3 regions of the Duganella sp. AC917 genome follow, and region 1 is predicted to be linked to each of the others. Evidence: predicted binding sites of a transcription regulator. Region 1 holds the regulator's gene; each other region holds the start of a gene.
The links. The regulator FliA, encoded in region 1, starts transcription of late flagellar genes. The targets are predictions, from matches to a motif close to CTAAAGTTTNNNNNNNNNNNGCCGNTA.

Region 1 (11,464 bases):
GGCCCTCGACCTGCACGTTGTGGCTGTCGTCCTTGAGCAGCGCGGCGACCGCGCGCAGCGCTTCGACCGAATCGGCCGTCAGGCGCGAATCGGCCGGATCGAACAGCACACTGGCGTTGATCTCGACGCTCACGCCACGGCTGTTCTGCGTCACCCGCACCTTGCCCTCCTTGACCAGCGGCGCCAACGTGGACAACAAGTCCTGCGCCAGCTTGGTCATCTGCTCCTTTTCCTTGCGCAGCATTTCGGTGCGGCGCTTCAGGCCGGGATTGGGGATGGGCAGGTTTTGCACCTGCGTGTTAATCGGCTCGGCCGAACCGGCGCCGCCGAAGGCATCGCCCAAGGCGTCGGAGAACACCTTGTACTTGCCGATATTGACCGAGGAGATGGCGTACATCACGACGAAGAACGCGAACAGCAAGGTGATGAAGTCCGAGTAGGAAATCAGCCATCGCTCGTGGTTCTCCACTTCCTCGTCGAACTTCCTGCGCGCGCGCCGGTACTGGTACTGCATGTCAGTGCTCCCGCAGCAGCGTTGCGATGCGCTCGTCGATGACGCGCGAGTGGTCGCCGGTGGCGATGTCGTAGAACACGGCGGCGGCGATCTCCTGCTGGTGCACGGCCTGCGTGACGATGGCCTTGAGTTTATTGGCCACCGGGTAGAAGAACAGGTTGGCCAGGCCCACGCCGTAGATCGTCGAGACGAAAGCGACGGCGATGCCGGCGCCAAGCTTGCTCGGATCGGTGAGGTTTTCCATCACGTGGATCAGGCCCAGGACGGCGCCGAGGATGCCGATCGTTGGCGAGTAGCCGGCGGCCGATTCCCAGATCCGCACCGCCTGGCGCTCCTCGGTTTCGTAGGCGGTGATCTCGGTGTCGAGCAGGTGGCGCAGCTTGTCGGGATTGATGCCGTCGACGATCAGGCGCAGGCCCTTGGTGTTGAACTTGTCCTTGGAGGCGAGCATGTAGCGCTCCAGCGACAGCAGGCCGTCGCGGCGCGCCGCCAGGTTCCAGGCGTTGATGTCGCGCGCGAGCACGGCGCGCGTGTCCTTGGGCGGCGCGAACACCAGCCGCAGCATCTTCAGGCCGCGCACGAAGGTGCGGAATTTGGTCTGCAGCAGCACGGCGCCGAAGGTGCCGATGACGACGATGGCAAAGGCGGCCGGCTGCAGCAGCGACGATAGCTTGCCGCCCTCCAGCGTCTGGCCGACGGCGATGCCGGCCAGCGCCAGCAATACACCGATTACACTGGCCCAGTCCACGACTTCTCCCTGAGCGAGGCGCGCAGGCGCGCGACGGCCTGCGTATGCAATTGCGATACGCGCGATTCCGATACGCCCATCACGGCGCCGATTTCTTTCAAGTTGAGCTCCTCTTCATAGTACAGCCCCATCAAAATTTTCTCGCGCGGCGGCAGCGCGTCGATGGCGTCGATCACGGCCTGGCGGAAGTCGCCGTCGAGCAGCGAGCGCAGTGGATCGCTCTCCTCGTCCGAGCAGTAGCGGTCGAGGAAGCTGTCGTTGCCGTCGTCGGCGTGGAAATCCTCGTAATACACCAGCTGGTGGCCGCCGCCGTCGGACAGCATCTCCTGGTAGTCGGCCAGCGACAGCTTGAGCATCTTGGCCACTTCCGACTCGGTCGGCGGATGGCCCAGGCGCTGCTGCAAAGTGCTCATCGCCGTTTCGATCTTGCGCATGTTCTGGCGCATGGAGCGCGGCAGCCAGTCGCTGTTGCGCAGTTCATCGAGCATGGCGCCGCGGATGCGCAGCACGGCATAGGTCTCGAACTGGGCGCCGTGGGTGTCCTCGTAACGGCTGATGGCGTCGAGCAGGCCGATCATCCCGGCTTGCACCAGATCGTCGACTTCGACGCTGGGCGGCAGTTTCGCCTTCATGTGATGGGCAAGGCGCTTGACCAACGGCATATGCTCCGTCAGCAAAGAATTCTTGTCCGCTTTCCCTTTGACCGTGTACATAGCCTGATGTTTATATTCTTATTGATGGTTCATTGATAATTAGCTATGCGCCAGGATCTTCGCCGCCCGCCCTTTCCGCTCACAGTGAACGTGCGACCGACGGCGAACCGGCCAGCGCGAGGCGCCCCGCCAGTTGACGGAAAGCGACCGACGCGCCGGCCAGCGGGAAGGCGTCGACCACCGCGCGACCCAGACGCGCGGCGCGCTGCAGGTATTCGTCGGCCGGCACGGATCCCATCGAGACCAGGTTCACGGCCAGATAGCGGCTTGCCGCTTGCGCCATATTATCGTATACCACTTTTGCTTCCGATTCGGAAGCCCCGGTGACCAGAATTCCAAACGGGCGGCGGCCCAATTCCTGGTTCAGGCGCTTGATCATGCTGTAGGCGGCCTTGATCGAGGTGGCGCTGTTCGACACCTGCACCACGATCTCGGAACTGGCCATGACCGGCACCGGGAAAGCCTCGCCGTCGAATTCGCCGTCGACGATGACGATGCCGGTCTGCTTGACCAGGACGTCGAAAGCCTTGGCCAGGCGGCGCGTTTCATCCGGGCCGCTGCGCAGCGCGCCGCGTGTCATTGACGCCACAGCGAAACCCTGCGGCACCTGGTGGATCACCTGATTGAGCGCGCACTCCTGGCGCGCGACGTTCAGCAAACTGGCGCCGCCGTCGACGCCGAGGCGCGTGGCCACGCCGTGCGCGCTGGCGCAGGCATCCATCATCAACACGTCGTTGCCGGCGCGCGCCAGCGAAGCGCCCAGGTTGACTAGCATGGCGCCCTTGTCGTCCTGCGGCGTGGCCGACAGGAAGGTGACGATGCGGGGCTTGGGCCCCGCCAGCATGCGGCGCAGTCCCTCCGCCTGGTCGAAATCGAAATTAGCCAAGGTGCACCTCGCGCATCGCCAGGTCGTTGGCGGCGTTGGACATCAGCATCGGCAGCTCCGCATCGAGGTATTGGGTGTTGACGGCGTCGCGTTTCAGTTTGAAAGCACGGTCGATCAGGTAGGCCGGATCGGCCAGGTGCAGGTCTTCCGGCACGCGCTGGCCGTTCGATACGTAGAACAGGTTGAGCTTCTGGCGGATGACGACATCGAGCACGTTGCCGATCGCCGCCGCTTCGTCAAGCTTGGTCATGATGCAGCCGGCCAGGCCGCTGCCCTGGTAGGCGCGCACCACTTCGTTGAGCGTCTCCTGGGTGGCGGTGGCGTTGAGGCACAGCAGGCGCTTGACGTCGGAGCCGGCGCCTTGCAGCATCAAGACCTGCTCGGTGACCATCTGGTCGCGCTGGCTGACGCCGACGGTGTCGATCAACACGGTGTGCTTGTTGCGCAGTTCCTTGAGGGCGATGCGCAGGTCGGCTTCGTCCTTCACCGAGTGCACCATCACGCCCAGGATCTTGCCGTAGATGCGCAGTTGTTCGTGGGCGCCGATACGATAGGCGTCGGTGGTGATCAGTGCCAGCTTGTCCGGGCCGTGGCGCATCACGCAGCGCGCGGCCAGCTTGGCGGTGCTGGTGGTCTTGCCAACGCCGGTCGGGCCGACCAGCGCGAACACGCCGCCCTGGTCGATCAGCGCATCCTCGTTGGCCATGGCCGACAGGTTGCGGGTCAGGACCGTTTTAATCCAGCGCATGCTGTCGGCGGCGTCGCGGTCGGCCGGCAGCTTTTCGATCAGGTAGCGCGCCAGGCTGGCCGAGAAACCGGCGGCCAGCATCTCGCGCAGCACGGCGGCCTTCTGCGGCTCGCGCGCCTGGGTGCTGCCCCAGGAAATTTCGGCCAGCTGGGTTTCCATCATGCCGCGCATGGCGCGGATTTCGCCCATCATCACTTGCATTTCGGCGGCGGCGTTCTGCTTGGCGCTGGCGACGGCCGAGGCGACCATCGCGGTGATCTGGTCGACGTCGAGCGACGGTGCGCGCGGCTGCACTGGAGCCGCGGCGGCAGCTGCGGCGGTCTTGCTGGCGTACGACGATGGCGAGGCGACGACGCGGCGCACCGGCTCGGCCGGGATCTCGGCAGCGCGGTTGTCGAAGCGTGGCTCCATGCGTTGCTCGACGCGGCGCTGCGGCAGGTTCAGGTCGAGCGACGGCATCGGATCGGCCATCGGCGAATGGGGCGCCGGCGACGACAGCGACGCGGCGTCGTCGTTGGCCAGCGCGAGGATTTCGACGCCGCCATCGCACTGGCGGTTCGACAGGATCACGGCGTCCGGGCCGAGCGATTCGCGCACCTTGCGCAACGCCTCGCGCGAAGTCGGCGCGCTGAATTTTTTGACGTTCATGGCTGGCTCCCCAGGAACTGGGCGGCGCGTGCTTGCGAGGTAGGTTTGGCCATCATCGACTCCTGTAGCTTGAGTAGCGCGTCTACCGGATGAGACGCTTTTCTACTCGGACAGTGCCATTATTGACGATGCACTTAGGAAACGATCCGATGAACAGGGCCGGAAAGGGGCCGCATTTCACCTTGGCGGTGAAGCTTGTCTATTTGTTAGCGAAAACCTCTGGCAAGCTGGGGGCGGCGAGGACGTTTTTGGTCCAGGCGGCGAGCTGATCTGCGGTGGCCGCTTTCAGCCGGCCGCTGACCACCGCATCGGGTTCGCCGAAACGTTGGCTTAACAACAAAGCCAGGGTTTCGGCAAGCGCTTCCCGGCGGCCTTCCTGCAGCCCTTCTTGCAGTCCTTCTTTTAGCCCTTGTCTCCGGCCGATCTCCATGCCAATGCGCTCGATGGAAGACATATAAGCCATGGTGTTTCTCCTTTCGAAATACAAGATATCGTCGCGCAGCCGCGCATCCATTTCCGGTGGCAAGGACATGATCCAATCGATCACGCGATAGAGGTTGATGATACGCCGACGATCCCAATCCCGCTCATACAGTAGCTTGGTCAATCGCCATTTGGCTGTGCGTCGCCGATGCACGTCGCCTTTGGTTGCCTGCGTGAGCAAATGCGCCAGTAGACGAAAATGCGTTCGGCGAAATCCGTGTCGTGGCGGCCCTGGATTTCCAGATGCACCAGCACCCACTGTTCGTCGCCAGTGAGCAAATGGACACGCACCAGCTTGTCGAGGATGCGCTTGCCGAGCTCAGCGTCTCGAGTCAACGCGGCAAATTCCTGATCCAGAAAATCATGCGGCCGCGACCAGTCGATCGCGGCGTGCGCCTGCGGAAAATAGAAGGCCATGAACTCGGGAAAGTGATGCGTGACCACTTCCTTCCACGGCGAGTCGAAATCGTCATCCATGCGGCCAGTCTAGGCCGCCCGGATGAACGACGAGCGCGAACCGCTCAACCTTCCCGTTACTGCTGCCCCACCAGCGCCGTCACGCGGATCGTTTTGGTTTCCGGGATCTCCGCATGCGACAACACCTTCAATTGCGGCAAGGCGCGGCGCAGGAAGCGCGACAGCAAGGCGCGCAGCGGACCCGGCACCAGCAGCACCGGCGTCAGCCCCAGCGCCTCCTGCTGCTGCGCCGCCTGCTGGGCTTGCTGGGCGATGGTGTCGGCCAGGCCCGGCTCGATGCCCGCGCCGTCCGGCCCGCTGGCCGCCAGCGCCTGCATCAGCAAGCGTTCCAGACGGTTATCCAGGGTCATCACCGACAACTCGGCCGCTCCAGGGAACAGCTGCTGCACGATGGCCCGGCCCAGCGAGATGCGCACCAGCGCCGTCAGGTCGTTCGGGTCCTGCGTGTGCACCGCATGCTCGGCCAAGGTCTCGATCACCGACCGCATGTCACGGATGTGCACGCCTTCCATCAGCAAATTCTGCAGCACTTTCTGCAAGGTCGACAGCGACACCATCTTCGGCACCAGATCCTCCACCAGCTTGGGCGCTTCCTTGCCCAGGTGGTCCAGCAGCGACTGCACCTCGGCGCGGCCCAGCAGCTCCGACGCATGGGTCGTGATCAAATGGTTCAGGTGGGTAGCCACCACGGTGCCGGCGTCGACCACCGTGTAGCCCATGCCTTGCGCCTGGTCACGCAGACCGGCGTCGATCCACGTGGCCGGCAGGCCGAAGGCCGGATCGGTGGTCACCAAACCTTGCAAGGTGCCGCTGGCCATGCCCGGATTGATCGCCAGGAACTGGCCGTTGAAGGCCTCGCCCGAACCGACCTCGACGCCTTTGAGCGTGATGCGGTAGGCCGACGGCTTGAGTTCCAGGTTGTCGCGGATGTGCACCGGCGGCGCCAGGAAACCGACCTCCTGCGCGAACTTCTTGCGGATGCCCTTGATACGCTTGAGCAGCTCGCCGCCTTGGGTCTTGTCGACCAGCGGAATCAGGCGGTAGCCCACCTCCAGGCCCAGGGTGTCGACCGGCATGATGTCCTGCCAGCTGGCCTCCTCCTGCTCGGGCGCGGCGGCCGGCTCGGCGGCCTCGGCCGCTGCGGTGGCCGCTTCGGCGCCGCCCGCCTTGGCGCGCTTGCTCATCAGGTAGGCCGAGCCGGCCAGCACGCTGGCCAGCAGCAGGAACACCAGGTTAGGCATGCCGGGAATGATGCCCATGCCGCCGATGATGGCGGCGGTGATGTACAGCACCTGCGGTTTGGCGAACAGCTGCCCCACCATCTGGGTGCCGATGTCCTCGTCGCTGGCGACGCGCGAGACCACGATACCGGCCGCCACCGAAATGATCAGCGACGGGATCTGCGCCACCAGGCCGTCACCGATGGCCAGCAGCGTGTACAGCTTGATCGCCTCGCCGAACGCCAGCTCGTGCTGGATCACGCCGACCAGCAAGCCGCCGATGACGTTGATCACGGTGACCAGGATACCGGCGATCGCATCGCCGCGCACATATTTACTGGCGCCGTCCATCGCGCCGTAGAATTCGGCTTCCTGCGACACTTCGCTGCGGCGCTTGCGCGCCTCGGCCTCGCCGATCAGGCCGGCATTAAGGTCGGCGTCGATCGCCATCTGCTTACCCGGCATCGCGTCCAGCGCGAAACGGGCGCCCACTTCGGCGATCCGGCCGGCACCCTTGGTCACCACGGTGAAGTTGATGATGGTCAGGATGATAAACACCACCAGGCCCACCGTGTAGTTACCGCCGATCAGGAAGTGGCCGAAGGCCTCGATGACCTTGCCGGCCGCGTCCGGACCGGTGTGGCCCTCGGTCAGCACCACGCGGGTCGACGCCACGTTCAGCGACAGCCGCAACATGGTCGACACCAGCAGGATGGTCGGGAAGGCCATGAAGTCGAGCGGCTTGACCGTGTACAGGCTGGTCAGCAGCACGATCACCGCCAGCGCGATGTTGAAGCTGAAAAAGATGTCGAGCACAAACGCCGGCAGCGGCAGCACCATCATCCCCAGCAGCATGATGATCAGGATAGGCGCGGCCAGGCTCGCCTTGTTCTTGCTGTTGGCGATGCCCTGCAACCATGGCGGCAGTTTGATGTTGCTTATTGCGTTCATGCGGAAGCTCCGTTATTCGAATCTGGTTTCTTGCCGTGCTTGGGGATATAGGCCGGGTTCAGTGGATCGAGCTCTGGCGGCACATCGAGGGTCTTCGGCACGTCCGGACGGTTGCCGCTGCCCTTGCTGAACAGGCGCAGCTGGAAGACATAGGCCAGCACCTCGGCCACGGCCGCGTACAGCTGCTCCGGAATCTCGTCGCCGATCTCGGTGTGCTTGTACAGCGCACGCGCCAGCGCCGGCGCCTCGAGCAAGGTGACCTTGCTGTCCTTGGCGATCTCGCGGATCTTGGCGGCCACCTCGTCGGTGCCCTTGGCCACCACCTTCGGCGCGCCGCGCATGCCGTCGCTGTACTTGAGCGCCACCGCGTAGTGGGTCGGGTTGGTCACCACCACGTCGGCGGTCGGCACGTCGGCCATCATGCGGCGGCGCGCCATCTCGCGCTGCAGCTGGCGGATCTTGGCCTTGATCTGCGGATTGCCGTCGGACTCCTTCGATTCCTGGATCATCTCCTGGCGCGTCATCTTCAGCTTGTTCGCGTAATGCCACATCTGGTAGGGACCGTCGATGGCGGCGATCAGGCCGAGCGCGCCGACGATGAACAGGAAGCTGCTGCCGAGCATATTCAGCAGGTGCACGGTGCCCAGCTTGAGCGGCTCGACCGCCAGGCCGATCACCGCGTCTTTCTGCTTCATGATCACCAGGTACGCGACCACGCCGACCACCAGCGCCTTGCCGATGGCCTTGAACAGCTCGACCAGCGCGTTCTTGGAGAACATATTGCCGATGCCGGTGATGGGATTGAGCTTGCTGAACTTGGGCATGAAGGCCTTGCCGCTAAACAGCCAGCCGCCCACCAGCAGCGGCGACGCCAGCGCGACCAGCATCACCGCCACGCCCAGCGGCAGGCAGGCGATCATCACCCGCACCACGTCGGTCAGGATGCGGTTGACCAGCACATCGGCATTGAAGATTTGCTCCTGGGTCAAGGTTAGTCCGGACACCAGGGCGGAATTGAGTTGTCGTACCAGACCGTCGCCGGTCAGCCACAGGCCGGCGCCGGCGGCCATCAGCACGGTAAATGTGGCCACTTCCCGCGATCGGGGAACGTCGCCTTCCTCGCGCGCCTGCTCGAGGCGCTTCGCTGACGCGGGTTCGGTCTTTTCTGCGTCGCTATCTTCTGACATGGTCGGCCTGGCGCGTGATGGATTTCGATGTTGCCATTATCGAGTGCGGCAGGACACGACCATCGGTCGAATACGGCGGTATTTCAGTGCTTGCTCACTGATTCCGCACGGCAATTATCAGTTTGGCTAGCTTGTCTTTTGGACGACCTTCTGGTCGATCGCGCCAAACACCGACTTGCCGTCGCTGTTGAGCATCTCGATGTGGATAGTGTCGCCGAAGGCCATGAACGGCGTGACCGGTTCGCCGCCGGCGATCATTTCCAGCGCGCGCTGCTCGGCGATGCAGGAATAGCCCCGCTTGGCGTCCTTGTTGGACACCGTGCCCGAGCCGACGATGGTGCCGGCGCGCACGTTGCGCGTCGCCGCCAGGTGGGCGATCAGCTTGGGGAAATTGAACACCATATCGACGCCGGCGTGCGGCTGGCCGACCAGCTTGCCGTTCCACGTCGAGCGCAGCGGCAAATGCACCTTGCCGCCCTTCCAGGCATCGTCCAGCTCGTCCGGCGTAACCGCCACCGGCGAGAAGCTGGTGGCCGGCTTGCTTTGCAAAAAGCCGAAGCCCTTGGCCAGTTCCGCCGGAATCAGGTTGCGCAGCGACACGTCGTTGGCCAGCATCAGCAGCCGGATGCGCTGGTGCGCCTGGTCCGGTGTCGCGCCCATGGGCACATCGTCTGTGATCACGGCCACTTCCGCTTCGAAATCGATGCCCCACTGCTCGTGGAACAGTTCGATATCGTCGGTCGGGCCCAGCAGATCGTCGCTGCCGCCCTGGTACATCAGCGGCTCGTCCCAGAACGAATCGGGCATGTCCGCGCCGCGCGCCTTGCGCACCAGCTCGACATGATTGACGTAAGCCGAGCCGTCGGCCCACTGGAAGGCGCGCGGCAGCGGCGCCATGCAGTTGGCCGGTTCGAAATCGAAGCCGCGGCGCGCCCGTCCCTGGTTCAGGTCCTGGTAGATCGCCTCCAGTTGCGGGGCGATGAAGCTCCAGTCGTCGAGCGCGCGCTGCAGGCTGCGCGCCACGCCGTCGGCCAGTTGCGCCGTTTTGAGGTCGCGCGAGACGACGGCCAGCTGGCCGTCGCGGGTGCCGTCCTTCAACGTGGCCAGTTTCATGGCGCGGACGCTGCCGCCGGCGCCAGCAAGGCCAGTTGCTCGGCCGTCAGATAGCACCACTCGCCCTCGGCGATGCCCAGCGACTCCAGGGTCAGCCCGCCGATCGCCGACCGGTGCAGCGCGCTGCAATGGTTGCCGGCGGCGGCCAGCATGCGCTTGACCTGGTGGTATTTACCCTGCTCGAGCACGATCTCGAGCAGATGCTCGCCACGGCGCACGCAGGTTTGCGCCGCCAGTGGCGCCGGCTCGTCGTGCAACTGCACGCCGGCCAGCAACTGCGCGACCAGCTCATCGGTGACCGGTTCTTGCGTGGTGGCCTGGTAGATCTTCGGCACATGGCGCTTGGGCGACGACTGCGCATGGATGAAGGGGCCATCGTCGGACATCAGCAGCATGCCGGTGGTGTCGTGGTCGAGCCGGCCGACCGGCTGCACGTCGCGCCAGGTGAACTGCTCCGGCAGCAAGGTCAGCACGCCGGGGTGGTGGCTGGGCTTGCGCGAACACTCGAAGTTGGCCGGTTTGTGCAGGGCAATGTACAAATGCTCACGATATACCCACTCTTCGTCGAAGATGGTCATCACCAGGCCATCGGTCTCGATGCCGGCTTTATAGTTGTCGTGCACCACGCCGTTGATGCTCACTTCGCCATCCTCGATGAGGGAGCGGCAGTACTTGCGGGTGCCATAACCCTGCGATTGCAGGATGCGGTCCAGGGATAATTTACTCATGGCCGGATTTTACAGGATGCGCAGAAACGCGGGAAGCTAGCGGAAAGGTAGTTTCCATGCCAAAGTGCAATGTCCTGGACAGCGCATTTTATTGATCCACATCAAGTTCCGCAGAGATCGAATCGGTAGACTCAACAACTCATTAGGAATCCGCCTAGTGGACTAGGAAATACTCAGCAGGACGACACCATGACCACCGTACTCAACACGAATCCGGCTGCACAGGAACAGGCCGCCATGCACCGCACCGAACTGCTGCTGGCGCGCTGCCGCAACTGCATCCCTTGCGGCACGCCGGGGGCGAACGGCCAGACGCGCTGGCATGCGCAGCGCCAAACCGATTTTCTCGCCTGGCTCGACGCCGGCGGCTTCGCGCAATCCGCGCCGGAGCGCCAGGAACCGGAGCCGGCCGGCCACGCGCCGCGCGACGGCGCCACAGTGCCGGACGCGCCCGCCGATGTCGTCCCCGCGATGCTACGCTGCGCGCAATAGAAAACAGCGGCATTGCGCCGCTGTTTTCAGTCCCATGAAGAGACTCTGACGAGGAATCGAAATTCTCTCAAATCCGCATCCATGATGCGGCTTAAGTAGTTCAATCACACTGAATCAAGATCTGCTGACAACGAGATAAACTGTTTATATCGGCCTCCCTTGGAAAGAACTACCCCCTTACTATAGTCCACCAAGTCGGATATGCAAGCCGAAATAAGACCGGATTGTTAATGTTTATCGCCACGCCAGAAACAGGGGCGTGGCGACTAACGCGTCAGCGCAAGCTCGGCGTCACGGTCTGGACCGCCGACTTCATCGCGCCCGCGCCCATCGCCGCGCCGAATTTCTTCAGCACGCGCTCGGGCAGGCCTTCATGCTGGGTGTAGTCGACGATATCTTCGGCGCGGATAACGTCGCGCGCGACGCTGTCTACCGTGCCCAGCGCGTCTGCCAGTCCCATGTCGATCGACTTGGCGCCGGTCCAGAACAGGCCGGAGAACATTTCCGGGCTTTCCTTGAGCCGCTTGCCGCGGCCGTTGCGCACCACCTGGATGAA
Region 2 (11,464 bases), 6.7 Mb from region 1:
CGCGCAGTTCGAACTGGACCGAGCCGTCGGTGATGCCGGTGATGGTGGCGGTGGTCGTGGCCTGGGCCGTGACGCCGGTCGTGGTGCTCAGCGAGTTGATGTCCTTGGCGATCTTGCCCGCGCTGGCGCCCTGGGCGACCAGCAGGTCCGTGCTGACGCCGGCGCCGGATTTGATCGACAACGTTTCGGCTGCCGCCACGTTGTTTTGGCCGTCGACGGCTGCGCCGGCAACAGGCTGCGACAATGCGCTGGTCAGGGTGCTGCCGGTGGCCGATTTCAGCGTGTTATTGCCGAGGTCGGTCGCCTTGGCCGACTGCACGCCCACATTGATGGTCTGGCCGGAGTTGGCGCCGACCTGGAACTGGGCCGAGGTCAGCGAGCCGTCGAGCACGTTCTGGCCGTTGAACTGGGTGGTGTTGGCGACGCGGTCCAGTTCCTGCGACAGGGCCGAGACCTCGTTTTGGATCGATTTACGGTCGGAATCGGAATTGGTGCCGTTGGCGGACTGGACGGCCAGTTCGCGCACACGTTGCAGCAGATCGCCAGCAGTGCTCAAGCCACCTTCGGCCGTTTGAGCCAGCGAGATACCGTCGTTGGCGTTGCGCGCAGCCGTTTGGTTACCGCGAATCTGCGACGTGAAGCGCTCGGAAATAGCCAGACCGGCGGCGTCGTCCTTGGCGCTGTTGATGCGCAGACCGGAAGACAGACGCTGCAGCGAGGTCGACAGGGAAGCTTGCGAGGTGCTCAGGTTACGTTGCGAGTTCAGCGAGGAAATATTGCTATTGATGACTTGTGCCATGATGATTCTCCAGATTACTTCGATTTGGGCTAGATGCTCATTTCACTTTGGTCTGTCTCCCTGTTCCGAGACAATCAAACCGCTGTTGTAATGATTAACGGTTGCCCTATGGGAAGCTTTAGGGTGGGAAACAGTAAGAAATCGCTGTTTGTCGCCTCAAGTTCGCGCCATGTGCCCGCTTAAACGACCGCGAATCCGGAATCTTTAGGGCCAAAATAATTATTTTTCACACTGTTTTCGACGAAAAAAAACCCGGCGCAGGCCGGGTTGGGGTGGTTTCGACAGGCGCCGACGCCCGTTGTTGGTCGATTCGACCACGTTGCGGTACTACTCGGCGATCACCACCCGGTTCTTGCCGGTCTGTTTGGCAGTGTACATCGCCTTGTCGGCCCGCTTGACCAGTTCGGTCTGCTCCTCGTTGGGGCGGCGCAACGCCACACCGGCCGAGAACGTGATCAGCACTTTTTCGTTATCGTGCAGGAAGAAGTGCTTGGTCAGCTCGCGCTGCAGCCGGGTCATCGTGGTGGCGGCCGCCTCGACCGAGGTTTCCGGCATCAGGATCAGGAATTCCTCGCCGCCGAAGCGGGCGATCACGTCCATCGAACGCAAGGTGTCCTTGACGATCTTGACCAAATGCTTGAGGGCGGCGTCGCCGGCGATGTGGCCGTAGGTGTCGTTGAGCTTTTTGAAATCGTCCAGGTCGAGGATGGCGATGCACAGCGGCGTGCCGCGGCGGTCGGCGCGCGCGGTCTCGCGCTCGAAGACATCGTCCAGGCCCCGGCGGTTGAGGCTGCCGGTCAGCTGGTCCTCGCGCACCAGTTCGCTCAAATGCTGCAGCTTGGCCTCGAGCGCGTGGATGCGCGACTCGGCGTCCTGCACTTCCTGGCGCGCCAACACCATCTTGTCGCGCGCCTTGAGCGCTTCGCTTTGCACCAGCCGGGTTTCCTTGAGCACTTCGTCGAGGATGCTGTTGAGCTCGGAGATATTGTCGGCCTTGCTGATCTTTTCCGAATAGCCGCCGATCTTCTCGTGGAAGTCGCCGGTCGAGGCGGCGACCTGGCTGAGGCGGTCGATAAAGGTCATCATCATGTTCTTGACGGTGAGCTTGACGTCCGACAGGCTGTGCTTGAGCTGGCCCTGCTTGTAGATCACTTCCTTGAGGCTGCGCGTGGCTTCCTCGAGCGCGCGCACGTCGAGCGGGCCGGCGATCAGGTTTTGCACCGATTCGATCTGGCCGCGCAGCCAGCTGTCGTCGTCGAGCAGTTCGCTGACGTTTTCCAGCAGCAGTTTGAACAGGCGCAGCAGCAATTCCTGCTGCTCGCCGCTGTCGCCGCCGCGCAGTTCGATCTGGAAGCACAATTGTTTCAGGCGCAGGCCGATCTCGGCCAGCGCTTCCTCGCTGTGGGCCAGCTTGGTGGCCGCGCCCAGCGATTCGGCCTCGGCCACGAGCACCGGCGCGCCGCTCAGCAGCGAGGCGACGGCAAACGTCAGCGTGCGGCTGAGCAGGTCGCGCAGCACGCGGCTTTGCTCGTTGTCGGCGTCGGCGATCTCGATGCCTTTGCGGGCGACGAAATGGCGCTCGACCAGTTGCGACAGCGTCTTGGCGTAGCCTTCCCAGTCGCGCGTCTTGACGGCGCGGTTGAAGCGGCGGCCGAAGTCGGCCAGGTCGCCGGTGTTTTCGGTCAGGCGCGTGGCGAACTGGCTGAGCACCGATTCCGGGCCGGGGTCGACGCTGCCGAGCGGCGCCGCCGTTGCCGGCGCGGTCGCGGCGGCCGGTTCGGTGATGCCGGCGATCTCGTTATATATATCCCGGTACGCTTCCGGTGTCGGCGCGATGCGCCGCACGGCCAGCCGCTTGAACGCCTCGCGGGCGATCTCGGCCGGATTCAGCTCGGGAGTGGATGGTTTGGACATAAATGACACGCGGCCTTTTAAAAGGTTTTCTGATTACCACCATGATAAGGCCGTGTCCTGAATGGCAATGCGCGGAGCAGGGGGCGGATCATGCCTTTCATCACGGCATTAACTATGTGCAATCCGTCAACCATCCGGGGCGCGCGGCCCTGGGTGCAGCTTATCAAGCAACCACTATCTTACCCGCGCCGCCGGGTCGCCCGCGTCCGATTACTCGATCAGTTGGTTTTTGATCGCATAGTGCGTCAGTTCGGCGCTGTTCTTCAGTTTCATCTTGACCAGCAGGCGCGCGCGGTATTCGCTCACGGTCTTGACCGACAGCGACAGTTCCTTGGCGATCATGCCCACCGTCTTGCCCGAGGCGATCATCGTCAGGGTCTGGTATTCGCGGTCGGACAGGGTGTCGTGGGGCGGCGCCTCGTGGTCCTCGCCGACGTGGTTGGCCAGTTCCTGCGCCAGCGCCGGGCTGATGTATTTGAGGCCGCCGGCCACCTGGCGGATCGCCGTCACCAGCTCGCGCGGCGCGCTCTGCTTGGTCAGGTAGCCGGAGGCGCCGGCCTTGAGCGAGCGGATCGCATACTGGTCCTCGCGGTGCATCGACAGCATCAGCACCGCCAGCTCCGGCTTTTCCTTCTTGATTTGTTTGAGCACCTCGATGCCGCTGCGGTCCGGCATCGAAATGTCGAGCAGCATCACCTGGCATTCGGACTTGCGGAACAGCTTGACGGCGTCGAGGCCGTTCTCCGCTTCGCCCGCCACGACGATGTCGCGCGTCTCGGCCAGGATCTGCTTCAAGCCCTCGCGCACGATGGCGTGGTCGTCGGCGATGAAGACCTTGATAATGGCTTTTTCTGTCATTTTGTTATATTTCTCTACGCTAGCTGGATGCCCGCCGTGACATTATTTCACAGTGGTAATTTTTTCTCCAGCTATTGTAGTGCCGGCGGCGGCCGCGATGAGCGTTTCGCGCGCGCTATCTTGCTTAATCTTGATCGCTACAACAGTTCCGCCCCCGGCGGCGTGGCTCAGCGTTAACGTTCCGCCCAGCGCGCGCGCCCGTTCGGCCATGCCGCGCAGGCCGAACGAGGCGGCCTTGGCGCGGTCGGCCTGGCGGATGCCGCCGCCGTTGTCGGTGATTTTGAGCGACACGTGGTGGCGCAGCCGCGCCAGCTTGACCGTCACCCGGGTGGCGTTGGCGTGCTTGGCGATGTTGGTCAGCGCCTCCTGGGCGATGCGGAACAGCGCCGTGGCCTGGTCGTTGTCGAGCGCGATGTCGCGCTGGTTGGCGCTGAAGGTGCTCGGCACGCCGGCCTGCTTTTCGAACTCCTTGACCTGCCACTCGAGCGCCGCCACCAGCCCCAGGTCCAGCAGCGCGGGGCGCAGGTCGAGCGAAATGCGGTGCACGGCATCGATGGTGCGGTCGACCAGCGCGTCGACATAGTCGGTTTTCTCGCGCAGCGCCGGGTCGGCGCCGTCGAGGCGGGCCGCCAGCATGGCCAGCGCCATCTTGATGGCCGTCAGGTTGCCGCCCAGTTCATCGTGGATCTCGCGGGCGATGCGGGTGCGTTCCTGTTCCTTGACGCGGTCGGTGTGGGCGCTGAGCTCGGCGAGCCGGGCGCGCGACTGGCGCACCTCCATCTGTTCCAGTTTGCTCTCGGTGATGTTGGTCATCATGCCATTCCAGCGCACGCCGCCGCCGGGCAGCGCGTGGGGCGTGGCGCGCAGGTTGATCCATTTGACGTCTTTCCAGGCGTCGACCCAGATGCGGCCTTCCCAGTTCCAGCTCCACAGCGCCGACGCCGACGCCTGCATGGCGTCGCGGTAGGCGCGGCGGTCGTCGGGCAGGATCAGGTCGAGGAAGCGCGCGGGCTCGGCGTGCAGCTCGGACGCCGTCACGCCCAGCAGGGCCAGGCAGCCGTCGCTGAGGTAGGGGAAAGAAACGTTGCCGTCGGCATGCAGCACGAACTGGTAGACCAGCCCGGGGGTGTTGGAGACGATGGCGTCGAAGCGGGCGCGCACCTCGGCCAGCTCTGCCGCCAGCGCGGCGCTGTCGTTGGGGGTGTCGGGAGGTGCGGTCATGGGGTAGCCGTCGAAAGAAGTGTCGGGATCATGCGCGCCAGCGGGCGCGGATACGTTTCAGCAGGCGGCGAAAGCGCGCCGTCCAGCTGCCGGCCGTCGGCGCCGGCAATGCTTGCCGCCAGCGGCGCAGCCTGGCCGCCAGGGCCTCGACCCGGCGCCAGGCGGCGGTGGCGCGCAGGCTGGCTATCCAGCGTTCCTTGATCGCCAGGAACCAGTGCAGCAGCCGGGCGAACCAGAGGATGGTCAGCAGCACCGGGCGGGTGAGCAGATACAGCCGCGCCACGGCCGCCGCGCCGATGACTTTGGCCGCGACAATGACCAGCAAGCCGGTCAGCGCGTGGCCGTTGCCCATCGCCCACAGCGCCAGCAGCTTGACGGGAAACAGCAGCACCGCCGGCAGCGCGAACAGCACCAGCGCCGCGTACGGCCCCAGGCGGCAGATCCACGCCTCGAGCCGGTGCAGCGGCGGCCACGCGGTCAGCTTTTCCATCAGGCGCGCGCCGAGCGTCCAGAGCCAGTCTTCCAGCAGCAGCAACACGGCGGCGAGATACACCAGCGGCGCGAACAGTCTGCGTGCGTATCGTCGGATGGGTTTCATTATCGGTTATGTTGCTCCTCTGACAGCATGATACGTGAAGCATCGCCGATGCGGGGAAACCCTATCGTGCGGCGCGACGGGCAGGGGGTACAATGATCCGTATGAATAAAGCATTTGTCAAAGAATCGGACGGGGACGACGACGAGGAAGCCGCCGCGCTGGCGCTGGCGATACCGGCCGGGTCGAAGAACTACATCACGCCGGCCGGCTACCAGCGCATCAAGGATGAGCTGTTGCAGCTGATCGACGTCGACCGTCCAGAGGTCGTGCGCATCGTGCACTGGGCCGCGTCCAACGGCGACCGTTCCGAAAATGGCGACTATATATATGGCAAACGGCGCTTGCGCGAGATCGACCGCCGCATCCGTTTCCTCACCAAGCGCATGGATTCGGCGGCCATCGTCGATCCCAGCGTGCATCATGGTAGCGACCAGATATTCTTTGGCGCCACCGTCACCTACTGCAACCAGAACGACGAAACCCGCACGATCACCATCGTCGGCATCGACGAGCTCGACCCGCTGAACGGCAAGATCAGCTGGGTGGCGCCGGTGGCGCGCGCGCTGACCAAGGCGCGCGAAGGCGATGTCATCACGTTCCAGGCCCCGCATGGGGTGGAAGAGCTGGAGATACTGGAAGTGAGTTATCCGGCGCCGGTGGCCGACTGACATTGCGCGCGGCGATACAATGGGCACCATGAACACGGCACTTGTCCTCAAGCGGGGTCGGACCGGCCGCCTGCCGGCGGGCGCCGTACGGCTGGCCGGCGGCGCGCTGCTGGCGCTGGCGCTGTTGGGCTGGTCGCAACCGGCGCGCGCGCTCGATACCTACCGGGGTGATTTTGTCTTCAATAATCCTGATTACCGGGACCGGTACGCGCTGGCCGTGTTGAAGGCGGCGTTGGAGGCGTCGAGCGAAAAATACGGCCCTTTCGAGCTGATCGTCGCGCCGCTGATCATGGAGCGGGACCGTCTGATGCAGGAAATGGCCAAGGGCGACATGGTCAACCTGACCGCGCAGGTCACTTCGGAGGAGTGGGAGCGCAAGCTGGTCCCGATCCGCATTCCGATCGACAAAGGATTTTCCGGCTACCGCATTTTCCTGATCGACGGCCGCCGCCAGGCACAGTTCAGCGCGGTGCGCGGTTTGCCGCAGTTGAAGGAACTGACGGTGGGCGCCGGCCGGCAGTGGGGCTCGACGCCGGTGCTCGTCCATAATGGTTTCAAAGTTGTGATGGGCACTTCCGTCCTCGGCATGCAGGCCATGCTCGCTGCCGAGCGGTTTGTGTTTTTCCCCCGTTCGGTGGAAGAGGCGGTCTACGAGCGGGAAGCCTACGCCCCCGGGCTGCCTACACTGGCCATCGAGGAAGAGCTGGCGCTGTACATGCCGCTGGCGCGTTATTTTTTCATCTCGCCTGCCCAGCCGCGACTGGCGGAACGGCTGGAGTACGGCATGCGGTCGATCGCCGCCGATGGACGTCTGGATCGGCTGTTTCATCAGGCTTACGATGGCCTGATCGAGAAGGTGGGTTTGCGCAAACGGCGCATTTTCAAGCTGGACAATCCGTTCCTGCCACCGAAGACGCCGTTGTCTAACAAGGCGTATTGGTATGATCCGCTGGCGCGGCCCTAGGCGACGCCGAAAATAATATAAATAATAAAAAAATATCGTTCGGCCGGTACGATTTTTAATGTCCGGACGCTTATCTCGTCGCCCCAGAGCCGCACGGATACTGGCTTTCCGGCCGATCAGCTTGCCGCAATCGGCTGCAAACGTCCAGTGCTTAAAACGCATATCGTTAGACGCTCACTCCGGCTTTTACGCGTAAACCAAATGTAATAACAGACGACAAAAAGATTCGTTATCAAAGAAAACATCGATTGATATAGTCCCCGTGAACTGGTTTCTCACACATTCTCACTAGGGGTCTCTGATGTCGAAGTTGTCGCAAAAAAAACAAGGAACTTGCCGCGCTGTGCCGCGTCTGCCGCGTCTGTCGCCCCTGGCGCTGGTGCTGGGCAGCTTGTTCGCCAGCGCTGCGGTCATGGCCGAGGACGCGCCGACGGCAATCGACAACGGCGCCATCCAGGCGCGCGATATCGTGGTGGTGACCGGCTCGCGCGGCGCGGCGCGCAGCATCGCCGACAGCCTGTCGCCGATCGACGTGGTCGGCGCCAAGGAGTTGGCGAGCACCGGCAAGCAAAACCTGCGCGACGCCTTGTCGACGCTGTATCCCTCCTACAGCAACACGCCCGGCTTCAAGGGCCAGACCGGCATTGCCGTGGCCACCGCCACGTTACGCGGCCTCGACGCCAACAGCGTGCTGGTGCTGGTCAACGGCAAGCGCCGCCACAAAACGCCGCTGATCATCAACGGCCAGTCGCCCACCGATCTCGATCTGATCCCGATGAGCGCGGTCGAACACATCGAGGTGCTGCGCGACGGCGCCGCCGCCCAATATGGCTCGGACGCCATCAGCGGCGTGATCAACATCATCCTGAAGACCAATGCCGGCGGCGGCGCCTTCAGCTATTTGTATGGCCAGTATGGCGAGACGGTCGGCGATTTCGACGGTCGCGGCAAGACCAACAACGCCTTGTTCAGCCAGGGCTTCGAGCTGGGCGACAAAGGCGGCTTCATCAACATCAGCGCCACCGCCGACGCCCACCGCGCCACCAACAACCAGGGACCGATCCCGACCACCACCAAAATCTATTTCGGTAACGATCCGCGCGAGACGTCGCAGTCGCGCTACAAGATGATCATGGGCAAACCGGCCGGCGAGACCTACAACCTGGCCTACAACGCCGAATTGCCGTTGAACGACGACGTCACGCTGTATTCGTATTCGACCGCCAGCGACCGCTATTCACAAGGATGGGGCTACTACCGTCCCGCCAGCTCGCCGCAGAATTATCCCGACGTCTACCCGGACGGCTTCATCCCCAAGTTCGAAACCAGGGAAACCGATTTCCAGGTGGTGGCCGGCGCGCGCGGCAAGAACGCGCTCGGCTGGGACTGGGACCTGAGCACCAGCTACGGCCACGACAAGGCGAAGATCTATACCAAGGAGTCGCTGAACGGCTCGCTGGGGCCGGCCTATCAAACCCAGCATGATTTCTACGACGGCGCGCTCGAGTCCAGCGAGTGGGTGACCAATCTGGATGTGACGCGCAGCGTGGCCAGCGGCTGGTTCGCCAGGCCGCTGACGGTGTCGGCCGGCTATGAGCACCGGGTCGAGCACTTCAAGCAGCTCGAGGGCGAATGGGCGTCGTACGCCAATGGGGGATACGCGTTCCCGTCGGGCCCGCTGGCCGGCCAGCGGCCGAATCCGGGCGCCTCGGGCATGGGCGGTTTCTCGCCCGACGTCACCGGTTCGTACTCGCGCACCAACGACGCCGTGTACGCCGACTTCAGCCAGGACTTCAGCGCCAAATGGAGCGCGGCGGCCGCCGCACGCTTCGAGCATTACAACGACTTCGGTAACGTGAGGACCGGCAAGCTGTCGACCCGCTATGCGGTCAGCGACGGCGTCGCCTTGCGCGCCACGGTGAGCAACGGCTTCTCGGCGCCGACCATGCAGCAGCAGTATTACAGCACCAAGGTCGGCGGCTACACCACCGATCCGACCACCGCCCAACTGCGCCAGAGCTTTGCCCTGACGGCGCCGCCCAACAGCGTGGTGGCGCGCGCGCTTGGCGCCACCGACCTGTCGCCGCAACGCTCCGTCAGTCACAGCGTGGGCTTGGTGCTGAAGCCGTGGAAGGACACCAACGTCAGCCTGGACGCGTATCAGATCGCGATTCGCAACCGCATCATCTCCACCCCGACCTTGCAGGGGGCGACAGTCAATCGCATCCTCAACGCGAGCGGCCTGGCGTCGAGCCAGATCACCTCGGTGACGTATTTCACCAATGCCGCCAGCACGCGTACCCGTGGCCTCGATCTGGTGATCGACCATCGCACCGACCTGCCGGCCGGCTACGGCAAGATCGACTGGATCTTCACCAGCAACCAGAACTCGACCAAGGTCACGGAACTGGCGGCGATCCCCGCCGTGCTGGCCAACAGCGGCATCGCCTACAACCGCGCCACCATCAGCGCGCTGACGGAGAACAACCCGAAAAATATCAGTTCGCTGAGCGCCTTGTGGAAGATCGGCAAGTTCGACCTGACCATCAAGGAGACCCGCTACGGCAAGGTGCGTAACGCCAGTTCGGTCGCCGCCGCGCGCGACGAGGAGGTCGATGCCGCGTTCATCACCAACCTCAACGCCGGGTACGCCTACAACAAGCACGTGCGCATATCGCTCGGTGCCGACAACCTTTTCGGCAAGCGCCCGAACGAGCTGAACAGCGAGGCCAAGCGCTTCTTTGCGATCCCGGTGACCAGCCCTTCGTACAGCTGGGTTTCGCCTTACGGCATCGATGGCGGCTACTACTACGCGCGCGTCGATGTCAGCTGGTGATCGCACGCCACATTGATCGGGGAGGTGCCATGCAATTTTCAAGACGACAATTCATCGGCGCGGTCGGCGCGGGCGCGCTGGCCTGGCCCGCGTTGTCAGGCGCGGCCGCCGCGTCGGCCGTACCACAGCGCGGCGGCACGCTGGTGGTCGGCGCCAATCCGGAGCCGACCACGCTGACCAGCGCGATCACCTCGGCCGGACCGAGCCAGATGGTGTCGGGGAAAATCTTCGACGGTCTGCTGACCTACGACCTGACGCTGACGCCGCAGCCCCAGCTGGCCACCGCCTGGAGCGTGAGCAAGGATGGCCTGACCTTAACTTTTAAGCTGCGCCCGGGCGTGCGCTGGCATGACGGCAAGCCGTTCACGTCGGCCGACGTGGCGTTTTCGCTGCTGAAGGTGTGGCGCGTTTATCACAGTCGTGGTCGTGGCACCTTTGCCAACGTGGTCGCGGTCGATTCGCCCGATCCGCTGACGTCGATATGGCGCCTGTCCAAGCCGGCGCCGTATATTTTGAGCGCGCTGGCCTCGGCCGAATCGCAGGTTTTGCCGGCCCACATGTACCAGCAGGGTGAGGTGCTGCGCAATCCGGCCAACAACGCGCCGATCGGTACGGGGCCGTTCCGCTTCGTGAGCTGGACCCGCGGCAGCAATCTCGTGCTTGAACGAAATCCCCACTACTGGCAACCGGAGCAGCCGTATCTGGACCGGCTGATTTTTCGCTTCCTGCCCGATCCGGCGTCCATGGCGGCCGCGCTGGAAACGGGCACGATCCAGCTTGCCACCGCCGCCGCGCCGGCCGATGTGGTGCGGTTGCGGCGCAATCCGGCGCTGGTGGTCGATACCCGTCCGACCGGTTTTTCGTCGACCATCACTTCGTTCGAGTTCAACCTGGATCGGCCGGCGCTGCGCGACCCGCGTGTGCGCCAAGCCATCGCCCATGCCATCGATCGTGATTTCCTGGTCAAGAATGTCTGGTTCGGGGACGCGGTGGCAGCCACCTCGCCGATTCCGGAAACGCTGCCGGCATTCTTTGCCACTGGCTTGCCGTCCTACGCCTACGATCCGGCGCGCGCGATTGCATTGCTCGACGCGGCCGGACTGAAGCCGGATGCAAAGGGCGTGCGCCTGACGTTGACGTGCGATCCGTATCCCACGCACGCGATGACGACGGCGGCGCAGTATTTGCGCGGCAGCTTGCGCCGCATCGGCGTGCAGCTGAACGTGCGCGTGCAGGATGCCGGCGAATTCGTCAACCGCGTCTACACGCGGCGCGACTTCGATACCGTGGTCTATGGCGCGGCGGCCGGTCCCGACCCGGCGATCGGTAGCCAGCGCTTTTATTGGTCGAAGAATTTCCAGCCGGGGATCGCGTTTTCCAACGGCGCGCACTACAACAACCCGGAGGTCGACCGGTTGCTGGAGGCGGCGCAGATCGAGCTCGATCCGGCCAGGCGGCGCGCGTTCTACCGCCAGTTCCAGGAGATCGTGCAGCGCGACGCCGTGACCTTGCCGCTGATTTCCGCCAGCCCGCCGGTGGTGCGCAGCCGGCGGCTGAACAACATCATCGTCTCGGCCGACAGCGTGTATGGCAACTTCGCCTCGGC
Region 3 (5,660 bases), 6.7 Mb from region 1:
ACGCCAGCCAACGGCACCACGGCAGCGATCGACTCGACGCCGATCGATATTCCAAAAGGTACCTCGGCCGCTCCGGCCTCGGTAACGGTCGGCGGCTCGGTCAGCTTCTCGTCCGATAGCGGTTTCTCGGTCGCCTCGACCGGCACCGCCATCATCGGCGGCACGGCCGGCACCGCGATCGGTTCGGACCTGCAGTCGGTCGCCAAGCTCGACGTCAGCACCGTCGAGGGCTCGAACGCGGCACTGAAAACCATCGATTCGGCGCTGAACCAGATCAACAGCAACCGCGCCGCGCTGGGTGCGATCCAGAACCGTTTCGCCTCGACCATCGCCAATCTGAACACGACGACGGAGAACTTGTCCGCTTCGCGTAGCCGGATTCAGGATACCGACTTCGCTGCGGAAACGGCCACCCTGACCCGCGGCCAGATCCTGCAACAGGCCGGCACCGCGATGCTGGCCCAGGCCAACTCGCTGCCGAACGGCGTGCTGTCGCTGCTGCGTGGTTAAGATCCGGGGATGAGTTGACGTCGTCCAGTCACTCCGACTAGGTTCCCCGGCTGATTTTTCGTCAGTCGGGGATTTTTCGTAAAGGAACGTATCATGACTATCGATACCATAGGCTCCGCCACGACGGTGCGCCAGGCCGATCGCGCATCCGGCAGCGATGCGGCCGTGTCGCCGGGCGCCCCGCGCGCCCCGGCCACGGCGCTCGACACGGCGGCCGCCGTCAAGGGTCCGGCCAACGTGCCAAGCGCCGAGCAGCTCAAAGAGGCCGTCTCGCAGCTCAACAAGGCGTCCCAGGACAAGTCGCAAGGCTTGGAGTTTTCCATCGACAATGACAGCAAGCGCACCGTCGTCAAGGTGATCGACCAGACCACCAAGGAAGTGCTGCGCCAGATTCCGACCCCGGAAGCGCTGGAAATTGCCAAGGCGCTGGCCTCGAAATCCAGCACCGCCGGCTTGCTGATCCAGCAAACCGCATGAAGCGGCCGCGCCCAGCGCGCGCCGCTTTTTCTTCTTTTCGGGCATGCTTCCCAGAGGCAATGTCCAGCATGCCCCATTCGCGTTGACGCCGTCGGCGCCCGCCGCTGCGGCTGTGCCGCCTGTTTTTTCCGCTTTGCCCGAACAGGCCGGTAATCGCCCCTCTCAAGTCCGGTTTGATTCTGCCGATACTGTCTTATATTATTGCTTTACTTAGGAGCGCATTGTGGCCATCTCATCCCCCGGCATCGGCTCAGGCCTGAACGTCAACGACATCGTCAGCAAACTGATGGTGGCCGAATCGACGCCGCTGGCGCAATTCGACAAGAAGTCGGCCAGCTATCTGGCGCAGGTGTCGGCCTTCGGCAACCTGTCGAGCGCGCTCGGCTCCTTCCAAGCGTCGCTCTCGAGCCTGACCTCGCTGAGCGGCTTCCAGACCATGTCGACGACACCGGGCGACGCCTCCATCTTCACCGCCACCGCCAACGGCACCGCCAAGCCGGGCAGCTACCGGGTCAACGTCACCCAAATCGCCCAGGCACAGACGCTCGCTTCGCAAGGCTACAAATCGACCACGGCCGCCATCGGGCTGGGCGCCAAGACCACCATCAATTTCTCGCTCGGCACCGTCAGCGGCGGCACCTTCGGCATCACCGGCGGCGCGCTCGGCGCCAGCCTGACCAGCGGCGGCCTGACGCCGGGCGCGCTGAGCATCAACGGCACGGCCATCGCCACCGACGGCACCACGCGCAGCGCGCGCCTGCTGGCCGACGCCGTCAACGCCAAGAGCACCACCACCGGCGTGTCGGCCAAGGCCACGGCCACCGTCACCAGCGCCACCCTGTTCGGCGCGGCCGGCGCCTCGAGCTTCGGCCAGGTCGACACCAGCGGCGGCGGCACCTATTCGCTGTCCGTGGGCGGCGTGGAAATCGCCGTCCAGGCCGACGGCGTGGCCGGCGGCGCCGGCGTAACGGCGGCCTCGATCGACGCCGCGCTGACCGGCAACACGGCCACCGCGCGCGCGCTGGCCGACGCCAATATCACCTATACCGGCAGCGCCGCCGATGGCACTTTGCAATTTACCAATGCCGACGGCAGCAACATCGCCATCGCCGAAGCCGTCTCCGGCACCGTCACCGGCGGCATCGGCAACAACGGCGCGGCCAATATCGGTTCGAGCACCACGGCCGTCGGCGCCATTTCGCTGGTGTCGGCCGACGGCAGCCCGATCAAGGTGGGCGGCACCAATCCGGAAGGCGCCGGCCTGACCGCCGGCACCGGGGGCGCCTACCTGGGCGCCGACTTTGCCGCCGACGGCGACCGCACCAGCGGCAACATCGTCATCGATAGCACCAATAATTCCCTGCAAGGCATCAGGGACGCGATCAACAAGGGCAATTTCGGTGTCACCGCCACCATCGTTTCGGACGGGTCGACCGGCACCGGCGCAACCCCGAACCGCCTGATCCTGACGTCCACGGCCAGCGGCCAGAGCTCGACGATGAAAATCACGCTGGCCGGCACCGGCGGCGATCCGGCCGATCCGGCGCTGGTCGGCCTGCTGGCCTACGATCCCAACGGCGTGCAGAACCTGAGCCAGAAAGCGGCCGCCTCGGACACCAAGGCCACCGTCAATGGCATCGACGTCACCAGTTCCAGCCTCGGCATCTCGGGCGCCATCGAAGGCGTGACCATCAGCACGCTCAAGGTGGGCGCGTCGACCCTCACGGTGGCCAAGGACACGGCCGCGCTCACCGCCTCGGTCAACGGTTTCGTCAAGGCGTACAACGAGCTCAATAGCCAGATGACCTCGCTGGGCGGTTACAACGCCGACACCAAAACCGGCGGCCCGCTGCTCGGCGATCCCACCTTGCGTAACCTGCAATCGTCGATCCGCGCCCAAATGTCGGGCACCATCACCGGCTTGCAGGGGACCAGCCTGAAGAACCTGTCGCAGATCGGCATCGCGTTCCAAAAGGATGGCACGCTGACGCTCGACACCTCAAAGCTGCAAAAGGCCATCGACAACAACTACAACGATATCGCCGGCCTGTTCGCGGCGGTCGGGCGCAGCACCGATCCCGATGTGAAATTCGTCAGCTCCAGCGCCAAGACCAAGGCCGGCGATTACGCGGTCAATATCACGCAGCTGGCCACCAAGGCGACGTTGCAGAGCACGGCGGTGCTGCCTGCCGAAACCACGATCGACGCCGGCACCACCTGGACCATCACGCTCAACGACACCGTGCCGTCCAACCTGAACAACACGCAAACGGTGAGCATTCCTGCGGGCACCTACAATCCGACCCAACTGGCCACCATGCTGCAATCGGCGATCAACGGCGTAAGCCAGTTCTCCACCGCTGGCGCGACGGTGGCGGCGACCATCGGCGATGACGGCAAGCTCAAGCTGGAATCGACGCGCTACGGGTCCAAATCGAACATTTCCGTCTCGAACGACTCCGGCACTGCGACCTCCGCCGTGTTCGGCAGCGGCGCCCCGGTCAACGGCGTCGACGTCGCCGGCACCATCGGCGGCTTCACGGCGACCGGCGACGGCCAGACCCTCACCGGCGCTCCCGGCGCCGACGTCGACGGCTTGAAACTGACGGTCGAGGGCGACACGGTCGGCTCGCGCGGCACCTTCGGCTTCTCACAAGGCTATGCCTATCAGCTCAACACGCTGGCGGCCGGCTATCTGGGCGCCCAGGGGGCGCTGACCAGCCGCACCTCCGGCCTGAATAAAACCGTGGCCGAGATCACCAAGCAGCGCGACACCTTCAGCGCCCGCCTGGTCGACATCGAGGCGCGCTACCGCAAGCAGTACTCGGCACTCGACACGACGATCGCCAGCATGAACACGACCATGTCATTTTTGACGCAACAACTCGCGGCCCTGGCGGCCAACAGGTAACACGAACCCATTCACAGGAGACGGAATATGTTCGGATCTCGACACACTGGCGTGCATGCCTATGCCAACGTCGGCATGGAAACAGGCGTTGTGGCCGCCAGCCCGCACAAGCTGATCGTCATGCTGTTCGACGGCGCGCTGGTGGCGCTGAACGCGGCATTAAACGGTATGCGCAGTGGCAATATCGCCGAAAAAGGCAAATCGATCTCGAAGGCCATCATGATCATCGACAGCGGCCTGCGCGCCGCGCTCGACAAAAAGGCCGGCGGCGAGATCGCCGAGGGGCTCGACTCGCTGTACGAGTACATGAGCGGGCGCCTGCTGACGGCCAACATCACCAACGACACCGGTATCGTCGAGGAAGTGCAGCGCCTGCTCATCGAGCTGCGCGACGCCTGGAACGCCATTGCCGACACCCCCGCCGTCACCGGCATCAAACAACCCAACCTCGCGAGCGCCTGATCCATGATGACGAGCCAAGAAATCCTATCCGTGTACGCCGCCATGGCGGCCCTGACCGAGCAGATGGTGCAGGCCGCTACCCGCAGCGACTGGGACATGCTGGTGCTGCTCGAGGAGCGCGTGGCCGTCCACGCGAAGTCGCTGCGCGAGCAGGAGCCGCCGGCGCCGATGCGCGGCGCCGAGCGCGAACGCAAGATCGAACTGATCCGCCAGATGCTCAACGCCGACCGCCAGATCCGCGACCTGACGATGCCATGGATGGAGCAATTGTCCAAACTGATCAACTCGACCGGCACGGAACGGCGCGTGGTTAGCGCCTACGGCAGCGTTTAAAGCAGGCCGGCGTCATGTTGCCGCGTTTTGACGCCGCCGTCCTGCCCGTCCGCCCGGCCGACGGCCTTGGCGCCGGCGCGGCCGTCGGCGACGACCGCCAGGTCGCCTTCCAGCGCGCGCTGCAGGGCATGGTCGGCAAGTCGGTGACAGCTGAAGTCATGTCGCGCTTCAACGACGGCAGCTCGCTGGTCAAGGTGGCCGACAACGCGGTGCGGATGATGTTGCCGCCCAATGTCAACGTCGGCGACCAGGTGCCGCTGACGGTGCTGACCGCCTCGCCCCGTCCGACCTTCCAGCTCGGCACCGGCACGCCGGGCGCCTCCCCCACCGTGGTCTACAGCGAAGGCGCGGGCGCCGATGGCGCCGACGCGCTGTATTCGCCGTCGCTGCCGTCCCAGCAAGCGGCCGGCCAGCCCGCCGGCCCCGGACGTGCGCCGGCCGCCACCGTTCCCGGCCAGCCGGGCCAGCCCGATGCAGGCGCGGCGGCCGAACCGGACGCCCTTCCCGGCCAGGCGCGACCCGGAGCCGGCCCCGCCGCTACCGCCGCCCAGCCCGACACGCAGCCCGCCTTGGCGCGGCCCGGCGCCGAAGCCGCCCAAGCCGCCGCCACACAGGGAAAACCCGCCGATGCCGCAGCGGCTGGACGCCCATTGCCGGCGGGCGCCGGCCAGGCCGCCGCCGCACAATCCGCACCAGGCGCGCAAGCGGCCGGCACGCCGCTGCCCGCCGACGCCGTCAAGCCGCAGAGCCTGGCGGCCACGCTGCTGGGCAAGGCGCCATTGACGCCGTCCAGCGAACTGCCCGCACTGGACCACACCACGCCGCAATCGACGTTGAGCAACACCGCGCGGGTGCTGACGTCGGTGCTGACGACCGCCCAGAGCGGCCAGGTGGCGCAACTGGCGCTGATCGGCAAGACCGCGTTGTTCGGCAACGGCCTGCCGGCCACCGACGAGCTGGCGCAAAA

Region 2: ACZ0BA_RS00045 (flagellin N-terminal helical domain-containing protein) is a predicted target of FliA. The motif match lies at 895-921, and genes of this name have one in related genera.
Region 3: fliD (flagellar filament capping protein FliD) is a predicted target of FliA. The motif match lies at 1,149-1,175, and genes of this name have one in related genera.

What each region holds. Positions count from the first base shown of each region.
Region 1 covers NZ_OZ409848.1:6,694,909-6,706,372, reverse strand. Annotated here, with positions in the region: gene motD (flagellar motor protein MotD) at 1-514, opposite strand, end outside; gene ACZ0BA_RS29320 (flagellar motor protein) at 516-1,262, opposite strand; gene ACZ0BA_RS29315 (RNA polymerase sigma factor FliA) at 1,244-1,975, opposite strand; gene ACZ0BA_RS29310 (MinD/ParA family ATP-binding protein) at 2,055-2,861, opposite strand; gene flhF (flagellar biosynthesis protein FlhF) at 2,854-4,257, opposite strand; gene ACZ0BA_RS29300 (hypothetical protein) at 4,457-4,864, opposite strand; gene ACZ0BA_RS29295 (hypothetical protein) at 4,861-5,217, opposite strand; gene flhA (flagellar biosynthesis protein FlhA) at 5,274-7,388, opposite strand; gene flhB (flagellar biosynthesis protein FlhB) at 7,385-8,575, opposite strand; gene ACZ0BA_RS29280 (fumarylacetoacetate hydrolase family protein) at 8,702-9,688, opposite strand; gene ACZ0BA_RS29275 (pseudouridine synthase) at 9,685-10,416, opposite strand; gene ACZ0BA_RS29270 (hypothetical protein) at 10,606-10,908, shown strand; gene ACZ0BA_RS29265 (S49 family peptidase) at 11,183-11,464, opposite strand, start outside.
Region 2 covers NZ_OZ409848.1:8,180-19,643, forward strand. Annotated here, with positions in the region: gene ACZ0BA_RS00045 (flagellin N-terminal helical domain-containing protein) at 1-799, opposite strand, end outside; gene ACZ0BA_RS00050 (GGDEF domain-containing protein) at 1,127-2,713, opposite strand; gene ACZ0BA_RS00055 (response regulator) at 2,924-3,571, opposite strand; gene ACZ0BA_RS00060 (sensor histidine kinase) at 3,614-4,792, opposite strand; gene ACZ0BA_RS00065 (hypothetical protein) at 4,821-5,390, opposite strand; gene greB (transcription elongation factor GreB) at 5,492-6,058, shown strand; gene ACZ0BA_RS00075 (hypothetical protein) at 6,087-7,022, shown strand; gene ACZ0BA_RS00080 (TonB-dependent receptor plug domain-containing protein) at 7,366-9,858, shown strand; gene ACZ0BA_RS00085 (ABC transporter substrate-binding protein) at 9,888-11,464, shown strand, end outside.
Region 3 covers NZ_OZ409848.1:2,257-7,916, reverse strand. Annotated here, with positions in the region: gene ACZ0BA_RS00045 (flagellin N-terminal helical domain-containing protein) at 1-510, shown strand, start outside; gene ACZ0BA_RS00040 (flagellar protein FlaG) at 604-987, shown strand; gene fliD (flagellar filament capping protein FliD) at 1,211-3,898, shown strand; gene fliS (flagellar export chaperone FliS) at 3,926-4,360, shown strand; gene ACZ0BA_RS00025 (flagellar protein FliT) at 4,364-4,693, shown strand; gene fliK (flagellar hook-length control protein FliK) at 4,708-5,660, shown strand, end outside.